Rhodopseudomonas palustris: one gene and its partner. The protein of the gene in region 1 interacts with the protein of each later gene in a pairwise test. Links are inferred from orthologs where the notes say so. Each region holds a gene or a part of one and is shown in the gene's direction. Other genes may lie near its edges.

Evidence for each region.
Region 2: the proteins of SR870_RS22340 (region 1) and ndk interact in binary tests that used the Escherichia coli proteins (3 or more experiments, as listed by UniProt). The link is inferred for Rhodopseudomonas palustris from one-to-one orthologs.

Annotation. Positions count from the first base shown.
Region 1 is NZ_CP140155.1:4,911,550-4,920,534, forward strand. The notes cover bases 2,649-5,524. They hold SR870_RS22340 (5-formyltetrahydrofolate cyclo-ligase), read left to right. Parts: upstream 2,649-3,730; coding sequence 3,731-4,318; downstream 4,319-5,524. Other genes in these bases: SR870_RS22325 (hypothetical protein), read left to right, coding at 2,649-2,660; SR870_RS22330 (hypothetical protein), read right to left, coding at 2,884-3,342; SR870_RS22345 (TIGR00282 family metallophosphoesterase), read left to right, coding at 4,321-5,145; SR870_RS22350 (hypothetical protein), read left to right, coding at 5,313-5,524. In the rest of the region: SR870_RS22305 (CusA/CzcA family heavy metal efflux RND transporter), read left to right, coding at 1-849; SR870_RS22310 (DUF3240 family protein), read left to right, coding at 846-1,151; SR870_RS22315 (isoprenylcysteine carboxylmethyltransferase family protein), read left to right, coding at 1,351-1,827; SR870_RS22320 (rhodanese-like domain-containing protein), read left to right, coding at 1,854-2,246; more of SR870_RS22325, read left to right, coding at 2,472-2,648; more of SR870_RS22350, read left to right, coding at 5,525-6,413; SR870_RS22355 (DUF4010 domain-containing protein), read right to left, coding at 6,421-7,701; SR870_RS22360 (DUF3096 domain-containing protein), read left to right, coding at 8,186-8,341; SR870_RS22365 (hypothetical protein), read right to left, coding at 8,338-8,661; ppdK (pyruvate, phosphate dikinase), read left to right, coding at 8,756-8,985. UniProt on the Escherichia coli protein: Involved in the removal of 5-formyltetrahydrofolate.
Region 2 is NZ_CP140155.1:1,623,181-1,632,187, reverse strand. What follows is about bases 2,475-5,372. They hold ndk (nucleoside-diphosphate kinase), read left to right. Parts: upstream 2,475-3,661; coding sequence 3,662-4,084; downstream 4,085-5,372. Other genes in these bases: SR870_RS07290 (Crp/Fnr family transcriptional regulator), read right to left, coding at 4,319-5,107; SR870_RS07300 (ABC-F family ATP-binding cassette domain-containing protein), read right to left, coding at 2,475-3,482. In the rest of the region: SR870_RS07315 (leucyl aminopeptidase), read left to right, coding at 1-474; SR870_RS07310 (DNA polymerase III subunit chi), read left to right, coding at 484-936; SR870_RS07305 (hypothetical protein), read left to right, coding at 1,055-1,585; more of SR870_RS07300, read right to left, coding at 1,605-2,474; SR870_RS07285 (cold-shock protein), read left to right, coding at 5,653-5,856; purN (phosphoribosylglycinamide formyltransferase), read right to left, coding at 5,923-6,579; purM (phosphoribosylformylglycinamidine cyclo-ligase), read right to left, coding at 6,584-7,657; SR870_RS07270 (CDP-alcohol phosphatidyltransferase family protein), read left to right, coding at 7,926-8,471; SR870_RS07265 (DnaA ATPase domain-containing protein), read left to right, coding at 8,518-9,007. UniProt on the Escherichia coli protein: Major role in the synthesis of nucleoside triphosphates other than ATP. The ATP gamma phosphate is transferred to the NDP beta phosphate via a ping-pong mechanism, using a phosphorylated active-site intermediate.

The DNA of each region.
Region 1 (8,985 bases):
GAACCCGTCGGCATCGTGGTCGAGCAGGGCCGCCGCACCCCGGTGTCGATCCGCGGCGCGGACGCTTTGCGCGAATCGCCGGCGCGGCTCGCCGGCCTCAGCCTGGTGCTCGCAGACGGCAAGTCGGTGCCGCTCACCAATGTCGCGCGGCTGGAGCGGATCGACGGCCCGGTCAAGATCGACCGCGAGAACGGCCGCCGGCTCGCGCTGGTGATGAGCAACGTCACCGGCCGCGATCTGGTCGGCTTCGTCGACGAGGCCAAGCGGGCGGTCGCCGAGCGCGTCGAACTGCCGGAGGGGTACGGCATCGTCTGGGGCGGGCAGTTCGAAAATCAGCAGCGCGCCGCGGCGCGACTCGCGATCGTGGTGCCGATCGCGCTGGCGCTGGTGTTCCTGCTGCTGTTCGTCACCTTCATGTCGTTGCGGCAGGCGCTGCTGGTGTTCGTCAACATTCCGTTCGCGCTGGTCGGCGGAGTGTTCAGCCTGCTGATGTCCGGCGAGTATCTCTCGGTGCCGGCCTCGGTCGGCTTCATCGCGCTGCTCGGCATCGCGGTGCTGAACGGGCTGGTGCTGGTGACGTATTTCAACACGCTGCGCAGCCAGGGCCTGCCGCCGGATCAGATCGTGGAGATCGGCGCGCAGCGGCGGCTGCGGCCGATCCTGCTCACCGCCAGCATCACCGCGTTCGGCCTGGTGCCGCTGCTCTACGCCACCGGCCCCGGCGCCGACGTGCAGCGGCCATTGGCGATCGTGGTGATCGGCGGGCTGGTATCGTCGACGCTGTTGACGCTGGTGATCCTGCCGGTGCTGTATCGCCGCTTCGGCATCGTTTCGGAGAAGACGGCATGAGCCCGCAGGTGCTGACGCTGATCGCGCCGGCGGCGCTGAAGGAGCATCTGGTCGCGGCCCTGCTGGCGCACGGGCCCACCGCGCAAGCCGGGTTCGTCGCGCGCGAGATCGAGGGTTATGGCGACGGCGTCACCTATGACAGCACGATCGAGCGGGTCCGTGGCCATGCGCTGGCCGTCGAGATCGTGGTGACCGCGCCGGACGCGGACATCCGCGGCCTGCTCGATGTGCTTCGCACCGAGATGGCCGGGCGCGGCGTGACATGGCGACTCTCTGCCGCGACGGCGGCCGGGACGCTTTAGTTCAGCCGCGACATCGTGCGATCCGACGGCGGCGGCCGCCGGCATGCTTCACAATAACATATAGACGAATTCGTATTTCTCGATTAGAGCGCGCGAAGGAAGACGTGTTGCGGTTGCCGGCGATCGCGCTTGTCTTTCAGACGATGCGTTCGCCGCGTAGCTGTCTGCCCTGCGTCGAGGATCGAGGACGGAAGTCACGATGACCGTTTCCGAGACCACCCGTCCCAACCGGCTGCCGTGGCCGCCGATGCTGCTGACGCTGGCGGCGCTGGCGTCCATCGGGCTCGGCATGGTGGCGCCGCTGACCTTGCCGCGCGCGCAATCGGTGGTGCTGATCGGCTATGCGGTCGCGGGCCTCGGCATGGGCCTCGATCTATGGGCGATCCTGACCATGCGCAGCGCCCGCACCAACATTCTGCCGCATCGCGCTGCCGGTCGGCTGGTCACCTGGGGACCGTTCCGCTTCAGCCGCAATCCGATCTATCTCGCCAACACCTGGCTGCTGATCGGCATCGGGTTGGCGTTCGGCAATGCCTGGTTCATCCTGTTCGCGCTGCTGTCGGCGGCGGCCGTCGATCGCCTTGCGATCCGGCGCGAGGAACGCCATCTGGCGGTCAAATTCGGCGACGAGTGGATGGACTATTCGTCGAAGACGCCGCGCTGGCTGATCCGATGATCGAAAGCCGTCAAAGGGAGATTTGAATGACCACCAATGTGAAGCAGATGATGGAAGCCGCCAATGCGGCGGTGCCGCGGGTCACCGCGGACCAGGCGCGCGAGATGATGGGCAAGGGCGCCGTGGTGATCGACGTGCGCGACGCGCCCGAGGTCGAGAACAGCGGCAAGGTCGAGGGCTCGTTGCACATCTCGCGCGGCATGCTCGAATTCCGCGCCGATCCGGACACCGCGTTTCACGACAAGCGGCTCGCCAAGGACAGACCGGTGATCGTGTACTGCGCCTCCGGCGGCCGCTCGGCGCTGGCCGGCAAGGTGCTGAAGGACATGGGCTACGCCGAAGTCTACAATCTCGGCGCGTTCAAGGACTGGACCGACGCCGGCGGCGCGATCGAAAAGCCGATCGACCGCGGCATGTGAGCACTGGCGGTTAGTTGGTGGGCGCGACGTTCGAGGTACCCCGAACGTCCGGATTCCGGGTCTGCGCCCCGAGGGGCGCATCCCGGAATGACGAACGACGGGGCGGGCGACGCGAGGCTGGCGAATTGCCGGCATTGACGAATTGCCGTTCCGGCGTTGATGCGACGTGTACAAGGAACCAAATGATTAGCCGGCCTTTGACCTCGACAAACGAGGTACCAGCAAATGTCGGACATCATCATTTTGTTCTGGATGGCTCTGCCCGTGCTGTCCCTTTTGGCGCTGACGATCGGCCTGGTAACAGGGTTGGTCCTGCTGATTTACGGAATCGGCGGGATGATTCCCCGCCGTCCACGTGTCGTCGCGACGCAACGTCATCGCGACCTGACACGACGGCGTGAGCCGAGTCGTTAGAGCCGTTCTGTCCCTGGTGGAATCAGCACTGGCGTTCCGGGGCACTCACCACAGGCACAACCTCATGGTGAGGAGGCGCGAAGCGCCGTCTCGAACCATGCGCCACGGGTCCTGCGTCGCCGCATCCTTCGAGACGCCCGGCTTCGCCGGGCTCCTCAGGATGAGGAGTCCGTGCATCTGGCAACGGCCATATCGCTTCAATCAATCGATGAAGTGCTCTAGCTCACTTCGTCAGAAACTTCCACGCCACTACCACCGCGACCAAAGCGGCGAAGATCAGCAGCGCGGGGACCGGCCTGCGGCCGGTCTGCGGGGCCGGGCGGGCGCCGCGATCGGCGGCGCGGGTGACCTGCGGCTTCGGCGGCTTCTTGAAGCGCACGACATTGTCGACCGGGGCAACACCGGGCTCTGCCGGCGGGGTGCGCGGCTCGGGCTCCGGTGCGTCGCCGGTCCCGCCCATGTCGCTGTAATAGGCCTGGTAGGTCTCGCGCACCGCGATCGCCTTGGATTCGATCTCGCTCATCCGATCGAGCCGTTCGCGATAGCCGTTCAGCACCGTCTGCGCATTCGGGGGCAGCGTGTCGAAGCTGCCGAGCTTCGCCATCATCAACCAGGTGGCGAAATCGGCTTCGGCCCGGGTCCGGGCTTTGCGGGCAATCGTGGTGCTGGACTTGGAGGCCATGGTGATCCGGTTGAGCCGCTCTCCGAAATCGTGCGACTTGATGACGAGGGTGGGACGCATTCCTCAATAGCTGAAAACGCCGGCGCGCGTCAGGGGTTCGTGCCGTCGCAACCAAAACGCGCAGGCGAGGCTGGCGAAGCGGCGGTATGATCGCTACATTGGGACGGCGAGGCTGCGTTTCGCGTCAGGAGCCATATATCCCCGGGGCCTTATCGATCCTTCCGGGAACTGTCCCTGGCCGGGTCCGTGGATCCGGTCACATGGTGCCCACCTACTTTCGTAGGGAACTCCGGGATCGAGCGCTTCAACGGTTATGTGGCTTCGCACTTTGTTCCTCCCTTCCGTTCTCCCGGCTTTTCCGGCCGGTGGCCCCTGCCTATAAGCGGGGATGACCGATCTCTCCGACAGCCCGTCCAAGGATGAACTGCGCGTCGCGGCGCTGGCCCGGCGTCTGGCGTTGTCGAACGAGGCGCGCACCGCGGCCGCCGCGGCGATCGCCGCCCGGGAGTTGCCGTTTGCGGTGCCGACGGGCGCAATCGTCGCCGGTTACGTCCCGATTCGCGGGGAAATCGATCCATTCCCGCTGATGCGGGCGCTGCTGCGACGTGGCGCGAAGCTGGCGCTGCCGGTGGTGACCGGGCAGGGCCGGCCGCTCACATTCTGCGCCTGGTCCGAAGGCGACGTGCTGCAGCGCAGCGAGCTCGGCATTCTGGAGCCGCCGCCCGGCGCGCCGGAGGTGGCCCCTGACATCGTGCTGGCGCCGCTTGCCGCGTTCGATGCGCTCGGACACCGCATCGGCTACGGCGCCGGCCATTACGACCGCACGCTCGCTGCGCTGCGCCGCGCAAAGCCCGTTGTCGCCGCGGGGCTCGCTTTTGCCGTGCAGCAAATCGAGGCGGTGCCCGCCGCCGCCCACGACGTCGCGCTTGATTATGTGATAACGGAGCAGGGCACGCTCATTTTCCGGAGTCGATAGGTTTGCGCATTCTGTTCATCGGCGACGTCGTCGGCAAATCCGGCCGGACCGCAATCGCCGAACATCTGCCCCGAGCGATCCGCGACTGGCAGCTCGATTGCACGATCATCAATGGCGAGAACGCCGCCGGCGGCTTCGGCATCACCGAGGCGATCTACAATGATTTCATCGACGCCGGCGCCGATGCGGTGACGCTCGGCAACCACGCCTGGAATCAGAAGGAGGCGCTGGTGTTCATCGAGCGCGCGCCGCGGCTGATCCGGCCCGCGAACTTCCCGCGCCACACGCCCGGCCGCGGCGCCGCATTGGTCGAGACCCGCAACGGCGCCCGCGTGCTGGTGATCAACGCGATGGGCCGCGTCTTCATGGAGCCGCTGAACGATCCGTTCGCCGCGGTGGCGCGCGAACTCGACGCCTGTCCGCTGCGCGAGGCCGCCGACGCCGTGGTGCTGGATTTCCACGGCGAGGCGTCGAGCGAAAAGCAGGGCATGGGTTACTTCTGCGACGGCCGCGCCAGCCTGGTCGTCGGCACCCACACCCATGTGCCGACCGCCGATCACCAGATCCTGCCCGGCGGCACCGCCTACATGACCGACGCCGGCATGACCGGCGATTATGATTCGGTGATCGGCATGCACAAGGACGAGCCGCTGCAGCGCTTCACCACCGGAATTCCCCAGGGCCGGTTCGAGCCGGCGAACGGCGTCGCGACGATGAGCGGCGTGGCGGTGGAGACCGACGATACGACCGGCCTCGCGACCAGGATCGCGCCGGTCCGGATCGGCGGACGGTTGGAGCCGGCGGTGCCGGCGTTCTGGCTGGGTTAACCGGCTGGGGACTGGGTCGCGCATGGCCGGCGACGATCAGGAAGGGGGCGCTGCGGAAATATCCCGCAACACACGGCAGATCTTAACGTCGCGTTAACCATGTCCTGAAAAGTTGGCGAGCGCTAACGGTTTCTTAACCGCCTCTCCGCGCAGCGGGACATCGCCCTATGACCACGGTCAACACCGGCCTCAATTCCTACGCGCAATATGGCGCGGCCTATGCCCGCAATGCGGTGGCGCAGAACTCGTTGGCGGGTGTGCTGGCTTCGACCAGCGACGATGTGATCTCGTCGAACAGCTCCGCGACCAACCTCACGCTGTCGGCGGCTGCGCGGGCGCAACTCGCCAACGCCGCGGCCTCGAAGGATTTCACCGCCGTCATCAGCGACAGCCGTGCCGCGCTCGACAAGCTCTACACCGCGGCCGGCGTGTCCGGTCCTTATGACGCCAGCGGCAAGCCGACGATCGATCTGTCGTCGCTGGATCGCCGCGCGGTGTACGCGATCGCCGCCAACAGCGGCGGCAAATTCACCGAGGCCGAGCAGACGCTCGCCGCGGTGACGCGGATTGCCGGCTTCAACGCCGCACTGTCGCCCGCGACGCAGACCGCGAAACTCACCGGCGATTACTCCGTTGTCTACAAGGCCGCCGCGGATTATCTCGACGGCGCCAGCAACGAAGAGAAGGCGACGGCGACCTGGACGGCCGAGCGCGCCGCCGTCGCCAAGGGCCTCACTGCGACGCAGAGCGATCCGACCAAGGTGCCCTCGGGGATTTCCGGCGACCCGGTCGCGGCCTATCTGGCGCAATATCCGTCGGGCAGCACGACCACCACCCAGAGCTTCTCCAGCGTCGCCAAATCGACGCGCGCCGCGCTCGACGATCAGGCCAAGTCGGCCGCCGCCGCCGGCAAGGAACTGGTCTACGATCCTGGCCGCAAGGTCGGCCAGATGGCGGATCTGTCGGGGCTCGACAATCGCGCGCTGTCGGCGATTTCGCTCAATCAGGATCAACTGTTTTCCAAGGAAGAGAGCTTCGCCGCCAAGCGTGAACTCGATGGCCGCAACCGGGCGAGCATTCTGACGGCGCTGAAGCAGAGCCAGACCTCGGGCAATCCCGCCGATTTCAGCCTCGGCCTGCTCAATGCCTATTCGGCGATGAGCGCCGAAGAACGCACCGCGACGAACTGGACGCCGGCGTTCCGCGACAATGCGGTGCAGAGCTACAAGGCGACGACGTCGCTGCTGTCGCTGCTGAAGGGCGGCTGAGCGGCGCTCACAGCGTCCCACGCGCGAGCAGCCAAGCGAGTACGACGCCAATCCCGGCCAGCATCACCAGCAGCAGCGCGCTCTGCAGCGTCTGGCGGCCGCCGAACGACAGCGCGTAGCTCGCTTTCAGGATGTTGTTGGACGAGGCCGCGATCAGCACCGCGATCGCCACCGCGTGGTCGCCGATCCCGGCGGTGCCGCCCTGGGCGAGGTTGAGGACGAACGGATCGATGTCGGCGAAGCCGACGATCGCCGCCAGCCAATAGATGCCCTCGGTGCCGAATTCCGTCTTCACCCAGGTCGAGGCGAGCGAGATCAGCACGAACATCGCCGCGAACGCCGCGGCGGTGCCGAGTTCGAGCGGATTGCCGCGCCCCGCCGCCCCGCGCGATTCGGCGGCCGGCGCCTTGATCAGCCAGTATTGCAGCGCGGCGGTCGACAGCGCCAATGCGGCGAGGCCGGCCATCGGCACCACGAGCTGGCGCGCCAGTGCCAGATTGAACACCGCGATGATCGCCAGAATGCGCAGATACATGATGCCGGTGGCGAGCGTGATTCCAGCGAGCGCCTGCCGGCGCGAGGCCGGGTCGGCATTCGCCTGCCGCGCCAGCACCACCGTGGTGGCGGTCGACGAATACAGCCCGCCCAGCGCCGGCATCCACAGGCCGCGCGCCGCCCTCGGCCAGTAGCGCTGCGCCAGATAGCTCGCATAGGACAGGGTGCAGACCAGCGTCAGCGCCAGCCAGGCCTGCCGCGGCGTGATGCTGGTGAGCGTCGTTACCGGCTCGGCCGGCAGCAGCGGCAGCACCACGCCGGTCAGAATCAGGAACTGACCCGCCGTGGTGATTTCCTTCATGTCGATGCGGCGCGCCAGCGTGTGCAGCCGGTCGCGCCCGGTCAGCAGCAGCACCGCGACCACGGTGACGCCGACCGCGACCCAATGCGGCAGCGCCAGCGCCACCGCGCCGAGCAGATAGGCGTGCACGTTGAGCAGCAGCACCACCAGCCCGGCATTGCGCTCGCCTTTCTCGTCGCGCTCGCGCAGATGCACGCCGTAGAACATCGCGAGCCAGACGCCGAGCACGAGGAGTCCGCCGGTGAACGGGATCAGGTGTGTCGGATCGAACAAATACAGCATTCCGCCGCCGAGCGAGAGCAGCGGAAAGGTGCGGATGCCACCGGGGCGCGCGGAGCTCGTCTTCGCGAAGAAATCCTCGAACGCGAAGCCGAGAAAGAAGCTCAACAGCAGCAGCAGGCCGAGGCTATGGAAAGACGGCGTCGCAATCATGGGGGTGCCCGGCCGATGCGGTGGCGAAGCCAGCGCGCTCAACGGCTGCCGAACCAGGGATCGGCTCGGCGATCAAACACTGTAGCAGGGCCGGTGAGGTGGGAGAAGGTGTGCCGGACTGTTCGCGTCGGCCTGTCGTTCGACGTCTGACCAAAACAGAAGAACCCCGCCCGGGCGGGGGACGGGGCGGGGCTCTCTGATCCGGTCGCATGATATGCGCCGGATATCGTTCAAGTGTCGTCCACCTGAACGAACCGAAATCCGGAGATGCGATCAGACATCCGGAGATGTCCGTCGTCATTGAAGCAATGCCCGCCGCGGCGCGGTGTTCCTGAGAAACTCGGCCGAGATGGGTTTTTTGCGCGATGGGAACCTTGGCGCGGCCGCGGCGTCACCAGTCGGCGCCTGTATCGCTCACGGCCCCCGCCCGCTACAAATCCGCCTGCGAATCGATCTCGATATCCCCCATCCGGAGACAACTGCCATGACAATCACCGCTGCCCACATTCCCGCCATTGTTGCGCTGATCGCCGGTATCCTGATTCTGGTGATGCCGCGGCTGCTCAACATCGTGGTGGCGATCTATCTGATCTGCGTCGGACTGATCGGCCTGGGGGCGCTTCGCTTCTTGCACCTTTAGTCGGCAGGAGGGCGCCCAGCTTGCTTGCATCCGCCAAAACGTGGTGTATAGCGGCCCAATCTATTTCTCTCTTGCGGACCGTTGAAAGCCATGGCCAAAGCCGCTTCCAAGACCAAGAAGACCGCTTCGAAATCGAAGCCTTCCGCAGCGAAGTCTTCCGCAGCGAAGTCTTCCTCAGCCAAGTCTTCAGGCAAGTCGCGCAGCAAGCCTGCAGTCGCGCCGGCCCGGAAGGCATCGGCCAAGGCTTCGCCGAAGCCGGCGCCGAAAGCCGCCGCCAAGGCGGTTAGCAAGCCAGTGGCGAAGCCGGTTTCCAAGGCCAAGCCCGCTTCCGAGACCAAGCCCGTTTCCAAGACCAAGCCCGTTTCCAAGGCGACGGCGGTCGCCCGGGCCGTCGCAAAGGCGGTCGTGAATGCGGTGGTCAAGCCGGCTGCGAAGCCGGCCAAGGCCGCTGCGAAACCGGTCAATGCGCCGAAGGCCGGCAAGTGGGTCTACACCTTCGGCGACGGCAAGGCCGACGGCAAGTCGAGCATGCGCGACCTGCTCGGCGGCAAGGGCGCCAACCTCGCCGAGATGGCCAATCTCGGTCTGCCGGTGCCGCCCGGTTTCACGATTCCGACCTCGGTCTGCACCTATTTCTACGCCAA
Region 2 (9,007 bases), 3.3 Mb from region 1 along the record:
AACACCGATGCCGAGGGCCGTCTCGTGCTCGCCGACGTGCTCTGGTACGTGGCGCAGAAGCACAAGCCGAAATTCATGGTCGATCTCGCCACGCTGACCGGCGCGATCATGGTCGCGCTCGGCACCGATCACGCCGGCCTGTTCTCGAACAACGACGAACTCGCCGAACGGCTGACCGCGGTCGGTGTTTCGACCGGCGAGAAGGTGTGGCGGATGCCGCTCGGTCCGGAATACGACAAGCAGATCGACTCGCAATTCGCCGACATGAAGAACACCGGTTCGCGCAATGGCGGCTCGATCACCGCGGCCCAGTTCCTGCAGCGTTTCGTGGGCGACACGCCGTGGGCGCATCTCGATATTGCCGGCACCGCGATGGGCGCGCCGAAGACCGACATCAACCACAGCTGGGGTTCGGGCTACGGCGTTCGGCTGCTGAACGCGCTCGTTGCGGAGTACTACGAAACCAAGAAGTAATCCGATGCGATGACGGAAGTCCTCTTCTATCACCTGCAAGGACGGACGATCGAACAGGTGCTGCCGCCGCTGCTCGAGAAGTCGCTGGCGCGCGGCTGGCGAGTGGTGGTGCAGACCGGCTCGGAGGAACGCGCCGACACGCTCGACGCGCATCTGTGGACCTATCGCGACGATTCGTTTCTGCCGCACGCCACCTGGCGTGTCGCCGATGCCGCGCAGCAGCCGATCGTGTTGACGGCCGAGGAGAGCAATCCGAACGCCGCCACGGTACGCTTCTTGCTCGACAACGCAGCTTTGCCTCCCGACGCGGAGGGCTACGAACGGATGGTGTTGCTGTTCGACGGCGACGATGACGACGCGGTGGGCATGGCGCGCGATATGTGGAAGCAGAGCAGGTCGCGTGGCTTCGAGGTGACTTACTGGCAAGCCGACGCTGCCGGCCGATGGCAGAAGCGCGAATAGCCGGTCGCGACGTTAATGATATTCTGGCATCCTGCGGGCAATGCCGAGGCGGCCATTGTGGCGCCGTAAATCGATGTTTGGACAGATGCTTATGCTGCGGGATGGGACCCAATCGATCGTGCAACACAAGTTCTCTTGCCGCCCAGTCGTGCTGACTCTCGTGCTGGCCATGCCGCTTCTCGCCGGATGTTCCGGCACTTCCGATCTGCTGTCGCGTGACGCCGACTGGTTCGCGCGGCCGGGCCGGGTGTTCATCAAGAACATCTCGATCGAGACGCCGCCGCTGACGCCCGACAAACCGGTCACAGCGGAAGACCTGATCTCCGCCGACGGCATGTGTCCGGGCATGGCGCAGCCGGGCGCGGCCGACGCCAATGCGCAGGGCGGTGACCCTGCTGCCCCGGCCATGACGAGTAGCGGTACGGTGGCGCTCGGCCACACCGAATGCGACGTCGCCCGTGGCGCCGGTGCGCCCGACAGCGTCAACCTCTCGACCAACGAGCGCGGTCAGCGCGTCGTGCTGCTGACCTACGCGCGTGGTCCGCGCGCCGGAATCTACACCTTCACGGCAGGGCGGCTGACCTCGATCGAACGCGTCGCCGAACCGGCCCCGCAACCGCGGGCGGCGAAGAAGCGGAGCAGGTCGTAGCGGCTGCGCTTCCGCCCCCTCAGCCCTGCGCTTCGTCCATCGCCGAGCTCGCGTTCAGCCATTGTTCCTCGGCCTTCTGCAACGCTGCTTCGGCCTTCGCGCGTGCGGTCGAGAGCTGCGCGGCCTGTTTTGGATCGCGCGTGTACAGGTCCGGCAGCGCAAGCGCCGCATCGATCTTGGCGATAATCGCGGTGATCCGCTCGATCTCGACCTCGGCGTCGGCGATCTGCTGCTTCAGTGGAACGCGTTTTTCCGACTTCTGGCGCGGCGGCTTAGCCCCGGTGCCGTCTGAGCCTCGCTCCCTGGGCTCGCGCGATCCGCTGCGCGCGCCGCGTGACGACAACACCGCCCGACGATAGTCGTCGAGGTCGCCGTCGTAGGGTTTCACCTTGTGATCGGCAACCACCCACAACTGATCGGCGCAGGCGTCGATCAGGTAACGATCGTGCGACACCATGATGACCGCGCCGGGAAAGTCGTTGATGGCCTCGGCCAACGCGGCGCGGCTGTCGATGTCGAGATGGTTGGTCGGCTCGTCGAGGATGATCATGTTCGGGCCGTAGAAGGTCGCGAGGCCGAGCAGCAGCCGCGCCTTCTCGCCGCCCGACAGGCTCTTGACCAGCGTGTCCGCGGCCTTGCCGGAAAACCCGATCTGGCCGGCGCGGGCGCGGATCTTGCTCTCGGGTGCGTCCGGCATCAGCCTGCGGATGTGGTCGTAGGGCGAGCCGTCTTCATTCAACTCGTCGAGCTGGTGCTGGGCGAAGTAAGCGACCGACAGCTTGTCGGCGCGCGTCACGGTGCCGGAGAACGGCGTCAGCCGGTCGGCCAACAGCTTCACCAGCGTCGACTTGCCGTTGCCGTTGGCGCCCAGCAGAGCGATGCGGTCTTCGGTGTCCACGCGCAGCGTGACGTGGCGCAGCACCGGGTGCTTCGGATCGTAGCCGATCGAGACGTTGTCGGCGGCGATGATCGGCGGTGACAGCGTCTTCTCCGGCGGCGGGAAGACGATGTCGGGCACGTCGTCGCTCACCAGCCGCGTCACCGGCTTCATTTTTTCCAGCATCTTGACGCGGGATTGCGCCTGGCGCGCCTTCGAGGCCTTGGCCTTGAAGCGGTCGACGAACTCCTGCAGGTGCTTGCGCCGCGCTTCCTCGCGCTTGGCGTTCTTGGCGTCGAGCGCTTCCTTGTTGGCGCGGAACTCGGCATAGGCCGAGTAGGTGCCCCGGAAGTGCACCAGCCGGCCGCGATCGAGGTGCAGGATCTCGTTCACCGAGGTGTCGAGCAGATCGCGGTCGTGGCTGATCACGATCACCGTGCGCGGATAGTTGGCGAGGTGATCCTCGAGCCACAGCGTGCCTTCGAGGTCGAGATAGTTGGTCGGCTCGTCGAGCAGCAGCAGATCCGGCGCGGCGAACAGCGTCGCCGCGAGTGCCACCCGCATCCGCCAGCCGCCGGAGAATTCCGAGCACGAGCGGGCCTGGTCCGCAGCGGAAAAACCCAGACCGCTGAGAATGGCGGCGGCGCGCGCCGGCGCCGAATGCGCGTCGATATCGACCAGCCGGGTCTGGATGTCGGCGATGCGATGCGGATCGTGCGCGGTCTCCGCCTCCTGCAGCAGGGCATCCCGCTCCAGGTCCGCCTTGAGCACGACTTCGAGCAGGGTCTCCGGGCCGTTGGGCGCCTCCTGGGCGAGGCTGCCGACCCGCCAGCGCGGCGGCATGGTGATGCGCCCGGTCTCGGTCGCGAGGTCGCCGCGGATGGCGTGAAACAGCGTCGACTTGCCGGCGCCGTTGCGGCCGATGAAGCCGACGCGGGCGCCCGGCGCGATCTGCACCGTGCTCTGGTCGATCAGCAGCCGTCCGGCGATCCGGACCGAAATGTCGGACAAAGTGAGCATGAGCGGGTTTTGACCGGGACCGCAGCTAAAGGCAACCACGATCGGCCGGATTGTGATCGAGGTCGGCGCAACGCCGGGGGCGGACCGCTGCGATCGCCCGACGGCGCGGCTTGCCGTGCCGCGGCGGCGCCGATATAAGCGCGCAACTCTCCCGCCCCAAGCGTTTCAAGGACATTTACATGGCTGTTCAACGGACTTTCTCGATCCTCAAGCCCGATGCGACCGAGCGCAACATCACCGGCGCGATCAATGCTCTGATCGAAAAGGCCGGCCTGCGCATCGTGGCGCAGAAGCGGATTCACATGACCCGCGGCCAGGCCGAGACCTTCTATGCGGTCCACAAGGAACGCCCGTTCTTCGGCGAGCTGGTCGACTTCATGACCTCGGGTCCGGTCGTCGTCCAGGTGCTGGAAGGCGAGGGCGCGATCGCGAAGTACCGCGACGTGATGGGCGCGACCGATCCGTCGAAGGCGGCGGATGGCACCATTCGCAAGCTGCACGCCAAGTCGATCGGCGAGAACTCGGTGCACGGTTCGGATGCGCCGGAGACCGCCGCTATCGAGATCGCGCAGTTCTTCGCCGGCAACGAAATCGTCGGCTGAACAATCGACGAGATGAAACCGCACGCCGCTGATCGGGCGGCCGCGGTGACACAGGATAGGGAGGGGGCGTGGGCTGGACGAAAAGTCCTCGACCGGGCCCCCGTGGGGCGATGTCGCTCGTTTCAAGAGCGACATCCAGCAGCCAGCGTTTGGCTGTCGTCCGGGGATGACGCGCTGGTGATTGCGCGCTGATCGTCATGTCCGAAAGAATGCCCCGCGGCGTGGGCGAAGGCCTCAGGCCGTGCCGGCGATCACGTCGCCGTCGTGCCCATGTGAGCAGCCGGCATGATGGTGGCCGTCGTGTGTGACCTGCGTCCACGCATAAGCGTCGCGGACGATGTGGTAGCAATCGCAGGCGCGGTTCTCGAGCCCCGGCCGATCGATCACGCGCACCGCACCGCGGGTCTTCTGCACGATGCCTTCGGCTTCGAATTGCAGCAGCGCGTTGGTGATGCTGGCGCGGCGGACGCCAAGGCTTGCGGCCAGCAACTCATGGGTGATGTAGAGCACGTCGCTCTGAATGCGGTCGTTGGCCAGCAGCAACCATCGCGCCAGGCGCTGGTTGATCTCGTGGCGGGCGGCGCAGAGCACGCTCTGGCTGTTCTGGGCGATCAATGCCGGAACATAGCGTAGCAATTGCTCGCGGATTTGCGGCCGGCTCGCCAGCACGCGCGACAGATCCTCGGCCTCGATCCGCAGTGCGGTTCCCGGCATGGAAACGATCGAGCGCTGCGACGCCACCGACGTGCCGAGCACCAATGGGACCCCGACATATCCGAACACGCCGACCATTGCGGTCTCGACATAGTCGGTGCGGCTTCCGGAAACGTGAGAAACGAGGCCGTCCTCGATGAAGTGGATGCACTCCACCGGCCGGTTCGCCTCCTGCAGCACGGCGCGTCCCTTGAACTCGATCGGCCGCAGCATCGGCTTGAGGGCCTGAAAATCGTCGGGTGAGAGTTGCGCCAGAACGCGGTTCTTCACCGTCGAAGGGCATTCGTTATCGTTGATGTGGCTGGGCACGATCAGGATCAACTCCTCGCACGCGGGGCGATTGTCAGGTTGCGAAGGGAACCAGCCGCGGCCGATTCAACCGCAACAGTAGTCAAGTGCGGCGCGCATGAACATCGCGCGGGGTGTTCAAAATTGTCGCATGCCGTGAAAGGACCGGATGGGCGGCGCAGTGAGGGACGGATCTCCCAGGCACGCGTATCCGCGCCTCGTCCGGAACCCGGTTCGGAACCGGCCTGAAGGCGACGGTGAGCGGGCCGGTCGGACCGGCGAACTACGCGGCGCAACTATGCGGCGCTTATTTGTGCGCCACCCGCGAGGCTTGCTAACCGGGAAAAATCATGTTGCAATTGACCCGCAATCGGATGTGGGCCGTTCGGCTTTATGTTTCGCGACTCGAAAATCAGCACTTTGCAGTCGAGGCTTGAAGATCAGGGCTTGAAGATCAGGGCCTGGAAGCAAGGCTTGGAAGCAGGCAGGGCGACGGGATCGCCGTTTGTGGCGTGGCACGCAGATAGCGAGCCGCGTCTTTTTTGTGTCTAGACAGGAGACAGGCGATGCAAAAGGGCACCGTCAAGTGGTTCAACCCCACCAAGGGTTATGGCTTCATCCGCCCCACCAGCGGCGACAAGGACGTCTTCGTCCACATCTCGGCGGTCGAGCGCGCCGGGCTCAGCACCCTGAATGAAAACCAGGCGATCGAATACGAGCTGGTCGAAAACCGCGGCAAGACCTCGGCGGAGAACCTGAAAATCACCTGAGCCGGTTCGTTCGTCGGGTCTCGCCTGCACCGGCTGAAGGCCGGGGGGCGTGGCCGCGAGCGGCGATCAGCTTGCTGCGGGCACGATCAGCGTCTGATCATTCGCGTCGATCGAGGTCGATCTGCAGAGATCGCCCTCGAACCGCGTTTGGCCGGATGCGACCATTTGCAAGGCTCTCGGGTAGATCCGGTGCTCGATCGCCAGCACGCGGTCCGCCAGCGTGTCGGCGGTGTCGTCGTCGTGCACCGGCACGGCGCCCTGAATGACGATCGGGCCGGCGTCGGTCTCCGCGATCACGAAATGCACGGTGGCGCCGGAGATCTTCACGCCGGCGCGCAGGGCCTGGCCGTGCGGATCGAGGCCCGGAAACGACGGCAGCAGCGACGGATGGATGTTGAGCATCCGGCCGTACCAGTGATTCACGAAGTCCGCCGTGAACAGCCGCATGAAGCCGCCGAGGCAGATCAATTCGATGCCGCGCGCGTCGAGCGCCGCCTGCAGCACCGCCTCGAAGCCGGCGCGATCCTTGCCGAACGGTTTGCTTTCGATCACCAGCGCTTCGATGCCGCTGCGTTGCGCGATCGCCAGCCCACCGGCGCTCGCGGTGTTGGCGATCACGACGGCGATTTCGGCGGGAAAGCCGTCTTCGGCCGCGGCTTCGATCAGCGCGGCCATGTTCGACCCGCGCCCGGAAATCAGGATGGCGACGCGACGCTTGCTCACGTGATCACCAGGAGAGATCGAGGTGACCGTCGTAGACGACGCGGTGCTCGCCCTTCGCCGCGATCACTTCGCCGAGCAGATGCACGCTGTCGCCGGCGCCGGTCAGCGCCTCGGTGACCGCGTCGACCGCATCCGCCCTGACGATCGCGATCATGCCGATGCCGCAGTTGAAGGTACGCAGCAATTCCAGTTCAGCGATGTCGCCTTGCTCGGCGAGCCATTTGAACACCGGCAGAACCGGCAGCCGCGGCAGATCGATGCCGACGCCGAGATGCTTGGGCAGCACGCGCGGGATGTTGTCGGTGAAGCCGCCACCGGTGATATGCGCCAGCCCCTTGATGGCGCCGGTCGCGCGGATCGCGTGCAGGCAGGATTTCACATAGAGCCGCGTCGGCGTCAGCAGCGCGCCGCCGAGCGTCATCACCGGCGAGAACGGCGCCTTCGCGTCGTAGGGCAGGCCGGACTTTTCGACGATCTTGCGGACCAGCGAAAAGCCGTTGGAATGCACGCCGGAGGAGGCGAGCCCGATCACCGCATCGCCCGCGGCGATGTCCGGCGACGGCAGCAATGTGCCGCGTTCTGCGGCGCCGACCGCGAAGCCGGCCAGATCGTAGTCGCCGTCCTTGTAGAGGCCGGGCATCTCCGCGGTCTCGCCGCCGATCAGCGCGCAGCCCGACTCGCGGCAGCCTTCGGCGACGCCTGCGACGATTTCGGCCACGGCTTCGGGATCGAGTTTGCCGCACGCGAAATAGTCGAGAAAGAACAGCGGCTCGGCGCCCTGCACCACGAGATCGTTGACCGACATCGCCACCAAGTCGATGCCGATGCCGGCGTGAAGCCCGGCCTCGATCGCCACCTTGATCTTGGTGCCGACGCCGTCGGTCGCCGCCACCAGCACCGGGTCCTTGAAGCCCGCGGCCTTCAAGTCGAACAGTCCGCCGAAGCCGCCGATTTCGGAATCGGCGCCGGCGCGGGCAGTCGCCCGCACCATCGGCTTGATCAGGTCGACGAGACGATTGCCCGCGTCGATATCGACGCCGGAATCGGCATAGGTGAGGCCGTGCTTCCGCTCGGTCATGGCCGGCTCCCGCAAGAAAAAAGGCGCTGTGCGGCAACGATTGCCGCCCGGCATCGAGCCGCCGCCGATGAACCCCCGGTCGGTCGCGCTAGACCTAAGTCCCGCTTGTCCGCGCCCGACCAATGGTTTTGGGGTGGTTACGTCGGATTCCGCCGGCGTGCAATGGCTCGCAAGGGGACCCAGCATGTACTATGTAGACAACCAGCCCTTCCCGCCGTCGAAAGTTCAATGGTTTCGCCGGATCTGGGCTGGAAGCCGGGAACGTCGCGTGAGCATTCCGAATATTATTACACTGGGCCGGATCCTGCTGGTGCCGGTCATTGTCTGGGCCATTGCATCGAACGAAATGGCAGTCGCGTTCGCGGTCTTTGTGATCGCCGGCGTCAGCGACGCGATCGACGGCTTTCTCGCCAAGCGCTTCAATATGAGCAGCGAACTCGGGGCGCTGCTCGATCCGCTGGCCGACAAGGCGCTGTTGGTCTCGATCTACGTGTCGCTCGGCATCTGGGGGGCGATCCCGCGCTGGCTGGTGATCCTCGTGGTGTCGCGCGACATCATGATCGTCGGCGCGGTGATCATTTCCTGGCTGTTCGGCAAGCCGGTGCCGATGAAGCCGCTGATGGTCTCAAAGCTCAACACAGTGGCGCAGGTTGGTTTTGCGGCACTCGTGCTCGGCGCGCTCGGCTTTGGCTTTCAGCCGGCGCCCTACGATTTGATCCTGATGATCCTGGTCACGGTCTTGACGTTGCTTTCCGTCTCCTTCTATCTCGTCGAGTGGACGCGGCATATGAGCACGATCGAGCCTGACCGCTGAAGCGCGTCTGCCGGCCGCGCGGAGCGGGCCGGCCTGGAGCGACCCCGTGGCAGTCCGCGTACAACCCCGTCAACTGGCTCTGGACCTGCCGCATGCCGAGAGCCTGTCTCGCGAGGACTTCCTCGAAGGCACGGCCAATTCCTCGGCGCTCAAACTGATCGAGAGCTGGCCCGACTGGCCGAACCGGATCATGCTGCTGGTCGGACCGGAAGGCAGCGGCAAGAGCCACCTGGCGTCGATCTGGGCCGAACTGGCCGGGGCGCGATCGACCTCGGCCCAGGCGCTGACCACCGCGAACGTCCCTGGCGAACTCGCCACCGGTGCGCTGGTGGTGGAAGACTTGACGCCTGGCAATTTCGACGAGCGCGCGCTGTTTCATCTGATCAATCTGGCGCGCGAGGACGAGGCCTATGTCCTGATCACCGCGCGGCTGGCGCCATCTGCGTTTCCGGCCGAGTTGCGCGATCTGCGATCCCGGCTGCGAGCGGTGCCGGTGGTGACGCTGTTGCCGCCCGACGATGCGCTGTTTCGGGCGC